Regions from separate parts of the Olsenella sp. AGMB03486 genome, predicted to be linked through region 1. Evidence: riboswitches for the same ligand, from Rfam matches in the RefSeq annotation. Region 1 holds a riboswitch; the other holds the start of a gene.
The links. A riboswitch is a leader RNA that binds a small molecule or an ion and turns the genes downstream of it on or off. The one in region 1 is predicted to bind thiamine pyrophosphate.
Positions count from the first base shown of each region.

Region 2: linked by a shared signal. The riboswitch ahead of ABVS03_RS04330 (MTH1187 family thiamine-binding protein) and the one ahead of thiC (phosphomethylpyrimidine synthase ThiC) in region 1 are both predicted to bind thiamine pyrophosphate.

Region 1 covers NZ_JBEVTM010000004.1:156,229-161,739, reverse strand. The annotation lists gene ABVS03_RS03485 (SPFH domain-containing protein) at 1-193, shown strand, start outside; gene ABVS03_RS03480 (Arc family DNA binding domain-containing protein) at 212-394, shown strand; gene ABVS03_RS03475 (hypothetical protein) at 494-751, shown strand; gene ABVS03_RS03470 (ATP-binding protein) at 1,337-2,782, shown strand; TPP riboswitch at 2,995-3,107, shown strand; gene thiC (phosphomethylpyrimidine synthase ThiC) at 3,095-4,387, shown strand; gene thiM (hydroxyethylthiazole kinase) at 4,466-5,296, shown strand; gene thiE (thiamine phosphate synthase) at 5,296-5,511, shown strand, end outside.
Region 2 covers NZ_JBEVTM010000006.1:21,246-26,756, reverse strand. The annotation lists gene ABVS03_RS04345 (ABC transporter ATP-binding protein) at 1-765, opposite strand, end outside; gene ABVS03_RS04340 (ABC transporter substrate-binding protein) at 770-1,822, opposite strand; gene ABVS03_RS04335 (ABC transporter permease) at 1,819-2,565, opposite strand; gene ABVS03_RS04330 (MTH1187 family thiamine-binding protein) at 2,648-2,986, opposite strand; TPP riboswitch at 3,037-3,148, opposite strand; gene ABVS03_RS04325 (hypothetical protein) at 3,456-3,983, shown strand; gene deoC (deoxyribose-phosphate aldolase) at 4,050-4,760, opposite strand; gene ABVS03_RS04315 (GntR family transcriptional regulator) at 5,004-5,511, shown strand, end outside.

The DNA of each region.
Region 1 (5,511 bases):
CCTCGCAGCACGCAAGAAGATTGTCGAAGGTGCTGTCTCGATGGTGGAGATGGCAGTCGACAGGCTCTCTGAAGGCGGCGCCATCGAGCTCGACGATGAGCGCAAGGCAGCGATGGCACAGAACCTCATGGTCGTGCTCTGCGGCGAGTCCGATGCACAGCCGGTGCTCAATACGGGAAGCCTCTATGCATAAAGGAAAGAGGGCTTGGGCGTGAGCCGCAAGCAGTATCCGCTCCGCATCGATTCGGACATCTGGGATGCCATACAGAAGTGGGCAGCCGACGACATGAGGAGCGCAAACGGACAGGTCGAATATCTTCTGCGGGATGCCCTGAAGAGGGCAGGAAGGCTGCCGAAGAAGGGCGGCCCGAAGAACAAGGAAGAAGGGCAGTAGCAGGAAGGCGCCTTTGCGGGCGCCTTCCTGTGCGTGTTTGATTAGGCTGCAATCTCCCCATCCAATGAGCTATATAGCAGACATCGTAAGACCGACGCCGTGTTCCGCGCGAGCGTGCCGGTGGCGTGGTCCGTGGCCGGGTCGGGCCGCGACGAGATCAGCGACCTCGTCGCGTCGATCATCGAGCGAGACGGGTCCCCTGCCGCCGCCGAGCTCGCCAAGGTGGGAGGCGTGTCGGTGAGGACGGCCCAGCGCTGGATCAGGAGGCTGACTGAGGGCGGGAAGCTCAAAGCGAGCGCGCGCGACCCCCACCGATATGTCCTGCGTAACACGGGTCAGGATGGCGAGGCGACATAGTGCCGCATGCATGTCGCGACACTGTCGCACGACGCGATGCCTCGCACCGAGGTCGAATACCTTCTGCGCGATGCCCTGAAGAGGGCAGGACGGCTGCCAGAGCTTTCGGGAGGAAGCATTCGGCAGGAGACGCCTGGCCAAGAGGCGCCGTCGTGCAATCTGGCGGTGCAGGACCGGGTTCTTCGCCATTTTGCTCTGCAGCCTATCGGCGCTACAATCCGCCTTGCAGCTTGAGATGATGGGTCAGCTGAAGCATGCAGACATAGAGGGGAGCTGGCATGGGCCGGCTGAGAGGGGACAGATGGTCCCGACCCTTGGAACCTGATGTGGGCAATGACTATGACCCATGAATGCAATGACGGCGGCCTCTGAGCTGCTGTTTTCTTTTGCGGTCCACGAGAGTGCACGGAGGGCAGTCCACGAGGCCGTCTGGACTGTACGCCGAATCGGCGAGCGGACAAGAGGTATCTCAGGCGCAGCTTGTTTTCATGGATGAATCATATATCTACGTTGTTTTTCGTATATCTAAGAAAAACAACGTAGATATATGATACTCGCAAGAAGAATGAAAGGGGAGGGGGCAGTGTGGACGAGAGGGCACTTAATGATGTGATCGAGTTGGTCCTTCTGCGCAGATGCGAGACCCAGAGCATAGAGGTGAAGGCCGCGCGTGGGGGCACGCCGCGCCTCTACGACACCCTGTCCAGCTTCTCTAATCAGGCGGACGGGGGCATCGTCATCTTCGGAATCGACGAGGATGCAGGCTACGAGGTCTGCGGCGTGTTCGACCCTCAGCGCCTGCAGAAGGACGTCGTCGAGCAGTGCAAAGAGATGCAGCCTGAGCTCCACCCATCCTTCGCAACGACGGTCTGGAAAGGAGCGATCCTCGTGGGGGCGTTCCTCGAGGGGCTGCCCGCCGGGATGCGTCCGGCCTACCGAAGGACGGCGGGAATCACGAAGGGCTCCTATGTGAGGGTCGGGGACCAGGACCTCCATATGACCCAGGCGGAGCTCTATTCCATCGAGTCGTTCAAGGATGGCGTGCGCAGCGACGTGAGCGTGAGTCCGCAGGCGACTCACGAGATGATGGACGAGGAGCGCGTCGACGCCTTCGTAAGGGACGCGAAGGAGGGTCGCCCCAGGTTGTCGCATAGGGATGCCAGCGAGGTTCTGTCGCTCACGGGTGCGGAGCGCGGGGGCGCCCCGACGCTGGCCGGCCTCATGTGCCTCGGCGATTATCCCCAGCAGGTATATCCCAACCTGTGCATGACGGCTGTGGCTGTGGCGGGAACCGAGATCACGCAGGCCGAGGACGGGACCCGCTTCCTTGACTCCAAGCGCCTGGAGGGAACCGTCGACCAGATTATCGAGGACGCGATGGCGTTCGTCCGCAGGAATACGAGGACGAAGGTCGTCGTCGAGGAGGGCAGGAGAAGAGACATTCCCGAGTATCCAGAGAACGCCGTAAGGGAGGTGGTCACCAACTCGCTCATGCACCGCGACTACGGACCCTACAGTGACGGCACCCCCTGCCGGCTCGCCATCTACTCCGATCGGCTCGAGTGCTGGAACCCCGGCGGGATCTATGGCGGGCAGAGCGTCGATGACCTCGGCCACGAGAACATGCCGACGAGGAATCCCACGCTCGTGTCCCTGCTCGAGATCATGAGGGTCGCGGAGAACCGACACTCGGGGATTCCCGTCATACGCGATGAGATGCGAAGGGCTGGCCTGAGGCAGCCGGTGTTCGTTGACTCGAGGGACACGTTCACGGTGAGGCTCTACAGCCTTCCCGAGGGGCGCCACGAGTCCATTGGCGGGATGGAAGAGCTGTCCAGGGAGGCGCTCATCGCGTTCTGCGACGTGCCGCGAAGCAGGCAGGAGGTGGCGGACCACTTCGGCGTCAACGTGAGCTATGTCGCGCATGCGTACCTGAACCCCCTCGCGGACGCGGGCGAGCTCGTCCGAACGCTGCCGGACAGGCCTCGTAGCAAGAACCAGCGGTTCGTCGCGAGGAGGCGCCAGCAGTAGCTGGAGGCGTCTTCGAAGAGGGGCGAACGCCCTTCGGGCTTGCGCCTGCTGCGGGCATGGGCGTTCTGGCTTGTGGAGAACTCGTGACTCGGTTCTTTAGGGCCGCCTGGGGCCACTTGCCGTGCGTTGCGGAGTGACGCCCGCATCCGATGAGACGATATCGTTTCCGTCATGCGGGCAAGGCTGCAGCAGAAGGGATACGTGCTACCATTACAACTCGATAGGGGAGCTGGCGCACGCTGGCTGAGAGGGCATCCAATGCGGTGCCGACCCTTGGAACCTGATGTGGGTAATGCCAACGAAGGGAGCGCCATGACGCAGATGGATGCTGCGCGTGCAGGTACCGTGACCGACGAGATGCACGCAGTAGCAGTGGCAGAACACAGATCCGACGAATTCATCAGAGACGGTGTCGCAAAAGGAACAATCGCGATTCCTGCGAATCCGGCACACAAGGCACTCAAGCCCTGCGGCGTGGGAACAGGCCTGCGCACGAAGGTCAACGTGAATCTCGGCATTTCCGGCGATATCCAGAATGCACCGGAGGAGTGGGAGAAGGTCAGGATTGCAGAAGAGCTCGGCGGGGATGCGATCATGGACCTCTCGAACTCTGGCAAGACCCGTCCGTTCCGCCGCGAGCTTATCTCCAAGACTCCTCTCATGGTCGGCACGGTCCCCATCTACGATGCAATCGGCTACAACGACAAGCCTCTCGTGAAGCTCACGGCCCAGGACTTCCTGGACGTCGTGGAAGCGCATGCCGAAGACGGCGTCGACTTCATGACCATCCATGCTGGCTTCAACCGCTCGGTCCTGAATACTCTCCTCGAGACGAAGCGTCTCACGAATGTCGTGTCGCGTGGCGGCTCGCTCCTCTTCGGGTGGATGATGACAACAGGGGAGGAGAACCCCTTCTATGAGCACTTCGACGACGTGCTCGATATCCTCCATGACCACGACGTGACAATCAGCCTCGGCGACGCAATGCGTGGCGGCTCCACGTATGACGCGACGGATGCCTCCGAGGTGTCAGAGCTGGTCGAGCTCGGCAAGCTCACGACGCGTGCCTGGAAGAAGGGTGTCCAGGTTGTCGTCGAAGGACCGGGACATATGGCCTTGGATGAGATCCAGGCAAACATGAAGCTCCAGAAGCGCCTCTGCCATGGTGCGCCGTTCTATGTGCTCGGACCTCTCGTAACGGATGTCGCGCCGGGCTATGATCACATCACGGCCGCTATCGGCGGTGCCGTCGCCGCATCTTCCGGTGCTGACTGGCTCTGCTATGTGACGCCGGCCGAGCACCTGAAGCTCCCCAATGCAAAGGAAGTGCGCGAAGGCCTCGTCGTCACCCGCATCGCAGCCCATGCCGCAGATATCGCGAAGGGCATTCCGGGAGCCCGCGACATCGACAACAAGATGAGCGATGCCCGCCGCCGTGTCGACTGGGATGGCATGTTCGCATGCGCAATAGATCCTGACCGTGCGAAGGAGATCATTGCGGAGGCGCCTCCTGAGGAGGATGGCACCTGCACGATGTGCGGCAAGATGTGCGCCGCCCGCACCGTGAACAGAATCATGGCAGGTCTTACGGTCGACCTCGGCTAGAAGCGAAGAGAAGAAAAGCACATGAAGCAGCAGGGCGGATGGCAGCATCTGCTTCTCGCTGCATGGAGGAGCATACCTATGAATACGGAAGAGCTTGGTGCCTGCCTCGACAATGTCAGGAAGACGTCGCCTCTCGTGCACTGCATCACGAACTATGTCACGGTGAATGACTGCGCAAATGCGGTCCTCGCTATCGGTGCCAGCCCGATCATGAGCGACGAGCCGGACGACGTGGAAGACATCACATCCATCTGCAATGGGCTCGACCTCAACATCGGCACCCTGAACCGCCGGAGCATCGAAGGCATGAACCATGCCGCCGCAAAGGCAGCGTCTCTGGGCCATGCAATCGTGCTCGATCCGGTCGGTGCCGGTGCCTCGAAGCTCCGTACCGAGACGGCACAGCACCTGCTCGATACCTACCATCCCCAGCTGGTCCGCGGCAACATGAGCGAGATCCGTACGCTTGGTGGAGCCTCGTCCTCGACCCGTGGCGTCGATGCCTCGGCTGCTGACGTGGCGACAGAGGAGAACCTTGCCGAGGCAGCTGCCTTCGTGAAGAGCCTTGCCGTGGCATGGAAGTGCACGGTTGCCGTGACGGGCGCTATCGATATCGTGAGCGACGGCATGAGGACCTGCGCCATCAGGAATGGCGTCTCGATGATGGGCCGCATCACCGGCACAGGCTGCATGCTCTCGGCAATGCTTCCGGCCTACCTGGCAGCGAATGAGGATGCATATATGGCAACGGTTGCCGGCATCTCGATGATGGGCATCTGCGGCGAGAAGGCACGCGCACGCATGGCAGGAGAGGACGGCACCGGTAGCTTCCGCGTCTATCTGATCGATGCGCTCTCGAATGTCCAGGGCAGAGACCTTGTGGCATCCGCAAAGGTGGCAGATCTCTGATGGCGGGAGAGAAGAGGCTCGGACCCTGCCAGAGAGGCCCCTGGTCTGCCGATGCTATCAGGAAGAGCATGTTCTGCTATGCCGTGACAGATAGAGCCTGGCTCCGCGGAAGGACGCTTGCCTCCTGTGTCGAGGATGCCATTGCAGGAGGCGCTACCTTCATCCAGCTCCGCGAGAAGAAGGCCTCCGTCGAGGAGACGGAGAAGCTTGCGCTC
Region 2 (5,511 bases), on a different contig from region 1:
AAGCTCGAGCACCTGCTTCTTGCAGGAGAGGAAGTCATCTGTGAGCGCGAAAGCAGAAGCGGAGAGATCTCCTCTTGGCACGGCAATCTCGCCGACAAGGTGGCTCGGCCTGCCTTCTGAGGGGTTGCCGCCGAGGACATAGATCCTTCGTGCCATGCTCACTGCCTCGTCGACATCGTGCGTGATCATGAGGGTCGCATATCCGAGCTCCTCTGCCATGCTGCAGTACCAGCTCCTCATGTCTGCTCTCGTCAAGGCGTCCAAAGCGCTGAACGGCTCGTCCAGAAGCATCACATCGTTGCCCATGAGGTAGGTGCGCAGGAACGCCGCACGCTGGCGCATGCCGCCCGAAAGCTCCGAGGGCCACTTCTTCTGCGTCCCCTCAAGGCCGAAGCGGCCGAAGAGCGGAGCCGCCTTGGCACGTGCCTCCTCTTTCTTCATGCCTCCGAGCACGAGCGACAGGGAGACATTGTCCTCGATTGTCTTGTGTGGCAGCAGGAGATCCTTCTGGAGCATGTAGCTCACCTTGCCCGGATGCCCCGTGACGTCTGTCCCATGCAGGAGCACGCGGCCCGCATCGGGGACGGTGAGTCCTGAGAGGGCGTGGAGGATTGTCGTCTTGCCGCAGCCGGAGCGTCCGACGAGGCAGACGACCTCTCCTGGCGCTACCGACATGCTCACATGAGAGACGACTGTATGGACCCCATCCCAGGAAAGGACGAGATCGTCGGCTTCGAGCGCTGGCGTATTTGCCGATTCTGCCATGGCCTCAAGCCTCGAGGTAGTCCATCGTCCAGCCGGCATTGACATCGAGCTTGTTCGTGACAAGGTCGTTGTCGTTGAGCCACTGGAAGTAGGCTGCCCAGCGGTCGGCGTCGATGATGCCCCAGGAGGAGGCATCTGCCTGGTACTGGCCAGCAAGATAGGTCTGGCTCTTCTTCACGAGGGCAGAGTCGAGCTCCGGCACCTCTTCGAGCAGGATATCCGCCGCCTCGTCCGGATTCTCGATTGCGTACTCGTAGCCCTTCTTCGCAGCGCGCACGAAGGCAGCAACCGTATCCGGATTCTCCTTGCAGAAGTCGTTGTTCGCAGCGAGGACCGGCGTATAAAAGTCGAAGACCGGATCCATCGAGATGAAGCTGAAGTAGTTCACCGGATAGTCCTGGACCGCAGCATTCTGCACAGCCCATCCCTCATAGACCCAGACGCAGTCGAACATGTTCGCCTTGAGGCCACTGACCTCGTCGTCCACGGAGTAGGCAACCATCTTGAGCTTCGAGAAGTCGCCGCCGTCTGCCTCCATGACCTGCTTGATCGTCGCCTGCTCGACCGGCATGTCCCACGTCGCATAGACATGGTCTTCCATCTTCTTTGCGGACGTGATGCCATCCTCCTGGCGGCTCATGATGCCAGAGGTGTTGTGCTGGATGATGGCAGCGACTGCCTGGATTGGAAGCGGATTGTCAGAGGCAAGGGCATTGGCAATGTAGTCCTGGTAGGAGACGCCCATCTGCGCCTGGCCCGAGCCGATCAGGGCCTCTGCGGTATCGTCTGCCGGCTGGATGATCGAGACATCGAGACCTTCATCGGCAAACCAGCCCTTCTTCTGGGCGACGTAGATGCCGGTGTGGTTCGTGTTCGGGGTGTAGTCGAGGCAGAAGTCGATATGCGTCGTTTCGGATGAATCCGAAGACGAGGAAGCAGACGAGCTCTGCGACTGGGACTGGGCACCGGAGTTGTCATAGGATCCGCAGGCGGCAAGAGCGCTCGTGCAGGCAAGGGCGCCTGCTCCCAAAAATGCGCGGCGGGAGAGATTCTTCATTTTCTGTTCTTCCTTTCTGCCTTGAGCCAAGGCATGGTGAGTTTCTGGAGTGCATCGACGCCCTTCATGAGGAGAAGGGAGAGGGCCGAGATCAGGATGATCACGGCAAACATGCGGTCATAGGAGAACGACTTCCTGACGCGTGTCATGTACACGCCGAGTCCGCTGAAGCCGCCGAGCCACTCGGCGATGACAGCACCGACGATTGCGTAGGTAGCTGAGATGCGAAGGCCGCTATAGAACTCATTCAGTGCTGCCGGCAGCTTCACCTGCCAGAAGATCTGCCACCGGCTTGCGTTCATCGTACGCATGAGGTCGAGGAGATCGGGGTCGACCGAGCGAAATCCCGAGACAAGCGATACCGTCACGGGGAAGAAGGTGGAGATAACGACGAGGACGATCTTCGGGGCAAGGCCGTAGCCGAACCAGAGGACGAGAAGCGGCGCGATTGCGACGGTGGGAATCGTCTGGCTGATCGTGACGAGAGGATTGAGCGCCAGTGCCACGCCCTCGAAGCGGTCCATCAGCACTGCCACGACAAAGCCGACGGCGACGCCGATAACGAGGCCCAGGATGGACTCGACAAGCGTCGTCACGGAGTGCGAGGCAAGAAGCCCTGCATCGGTCACAAGCGCCGTGATGACCTGGGTCGGGCTCGGCAGAAGAAAGTTCGGGATGAGGCCGACCACGACGACAAGCTGCCAGATTGCAAGGATCGCCAGTATCGTCAATGCAGGAATCATGACGGCACGGCGGTGCGCACGCTTCCTGCGCTTGGCAAGCAGCTCCTCTGCCTTCTTCTCCGTCTCTTCGGAGACATCCTCGCTAGGCAACGTCTTCGCTCCTGTCCTGGAACTCGCTGTCCGTGGGATGGTACTTCCCCACCTTGTGCTCTGTGGTCATTACGTCGCCCTCGGAGCGGTAGTCGATCTTCACATAGGTCGCCACATGCTTGCAGCCGGCCTTGGCGCCGACGAGCTGGCACTGCTTCACGATCTCCATGCACTCGTCGTAATCGCCCTCGATAGCGGTCTCGAAGGGCCCTACGAAGTAGTCGATGCCCGTGGAGTCGATGTAGGCGATGACCGCATCGACGATGCGGCATACCTCTTCGTCGGTTGCCGCATCGAGCGGCAGATACTGGATTGCGACAGAGCAGTTCATGCATATCCTTTCCGGGCACCAAAAAGGCGCCCTGCATCACGTAAGGCGCCCGAACAGGTTGCTCTGGTCCCTACGCCGGCATTATCCGGATCAGGTAATTGGGTCGTGGCAGAAGGTGCCACCTCTCAGCCGGGCCATAGTCCCAGCTCCCCCATGTCAAGGCCATTATAGCGCGCGCACAGTCCATCACAAACACCCAGGCAGATTGGGTCATATGACCGTTTGTGACGTAGGCTGACACGAGTGCTTTCTCGTCCGCGGAGTCCGGAAACGCAGTCCATCTGGATGTGCCAGGAGTCCACCACGTTAGCCTAATTGACGCCTCCTAGATGGATTCTTGGGCTCGACAGTCCATCTAGGAACGGAATCCATCTGGGAGGTATCTCGGCACTACCCAGTTACGGAAACCCGGACGTCGCCGCGGGCCATCAGGTCCCGCAGCGACGCCGCAGCAGACGGGAGGCATGTCATGACGAAGTACTCGGAGGGCTCGGTAAGGCACATAGACGGCGACCGCTGGCAGGCGAGGTTCTGCTACTACGGACGCGACCAGTACGACCGGGAGGTGCGCAAGTACGTGTCCAGGAACTTCCGCTCGACGAGCCAGCGCGCCGCCCAGAGGGAGAAGCGCCACATCCGCGAGCAGCTGGAGCGCGAGGCCGTCATGGGCGACCTGCTGGAGAAGCAGAGGAAGGAGGACGTCCCTCGGATCTGCGACTTCATGCCGGAGAGCATCAACCAGATGGAGGCCAACAGGCTCATCGCCTCGAGCACGGCCACCAAGTACCGCAGCGAGGTCGACGTGATCAGGAGGCACCTGGGCAACATGCGCATCAACGAGATCACCACCAGGACCGTGAAGGCGCTGGACGCCGAGCTCCTGAAGGAGGGCTACGTCGCCGATACCGTGGCGAGGATCCACAACAGCCTCAAGCGGCAACCTCGCGGACGCCGTGGAGGCCGGCTACATCCGCCTCGAGTCCTCTCGCCTCATTGATTCGAGGACCTGACCAGACGGGAGAGATGTAGTTTGGCCTCAAGAGTATCGGTCCCATAGAGGTCCTTACAGCTCGAAGATGTCCGTGCCGGACTCGGCTGCACGCTGCTTGAGCTCTTCCATGATGGGAACGCCGGCACTGCAGCCAATGCGCTCGGCGCCTGCCGCGACCATTGCAAGGAAGGCATCGGCCGTGCGGATGCCGCCTGCCGCCTTCACCTTCACGCGCGGATCGACATGCCCCCTCATGAGGCGGACATCCTCGACCGTAGCGCCGCCCGTCGAGAAGCCGGTAGAGGTCTTCACAAAGGTCGGCAGCACCTTCGAGGCCACCTCGCAGAGCTTCAGCTTCTCCTCATGCGTGAGCAGGCAGTTCTCGAAGATCACCTTGGAAGGCACACCTGCCTCGCGGCAGACACGCACGATCTGCGACATCTCCGATGCGATGTAGTCCCAGTTGCCCGCCTTCACTTCCGTGAGGTTCACGACATAGTCGATCTCGTTCGCGCCATTTGCAAGGGCATCCTTCGTCTCGAAGACCTTCGTGGCGATCGAGGTCTGGCCAAGCGGGAAGGAGATGGCAGCGCCCGTATGGACATTCGTGCCAGCAAGCAGGGTCGAGCAGAGCTTCGACTGCACCGAATTGACGGCAACCATATGGAAGCCATACGTCACTGCCTCATGGCAGAGCTTCTCCATGTCTTTGCGCGTCGCATCGGGATGCAGATTCGTATGGTCGACCATATACGCAAGCTCTGAGATCGTATAGCGCTTCATGCATGCTCCCTTTCCGGAAGGCAGGCACCATGTTCTGCCTCTGTCGGTCTTTATGTCTGACATAATAGCGCCTATAGCTGACCTCTATGCCGCAATTGCCTGACTTTCTTGCAGAAGATTCTTTCAAGCAGCAGGTACCTGGACCAGAATTTGCTGCTTTCCCAGACTTTTTATGTCATACCTTACTTCATGCCATTCCCAGTCACCTACAATGGGGGCATCCACACAGACGAAAGGCCAGACGTGGCAGAGACGCTCTACGACAGGATAAAGGACGACCTTCTCGCGAAGATCAAGGACGGGACCTATCCCGAGGGCACGACCATCCCCACGGAGATCGAGCTCGCGCAGGCCTACGGCGTGAGCCGGCCCACTGTTCGCCAGGCGCTCCAGATCCTTGCAAGCGAGGGCTTCCTGGAAAAGCGCCGCAAGCGTGGCACGATCGTTACGCATCCCAAAGTAAGCCAGCGCGGATTCACGATGGAGCTCGCAAGCTTCGAGGATGCGATGCGTCTGGCAGGACGCATGCCGAGCACGAAGGTGCTCACGTTCCGCCGCGAGCGTGCAGGCGAGGCGGTGCAGGAGGCGCTCGAGCTCTCCCCGGGAAACGAGGTCTACAAGCTTGTGCGCCTGCGCTATGCAGACGGAGAGCCCAATGTCTTCGTGGAAAGCTACATCCCCTATGCGCTCTATCCTGGGCTCGACCAGTACGACTTCGACACGAAAAGCCTCTATGCCGCCATGAGCGAAT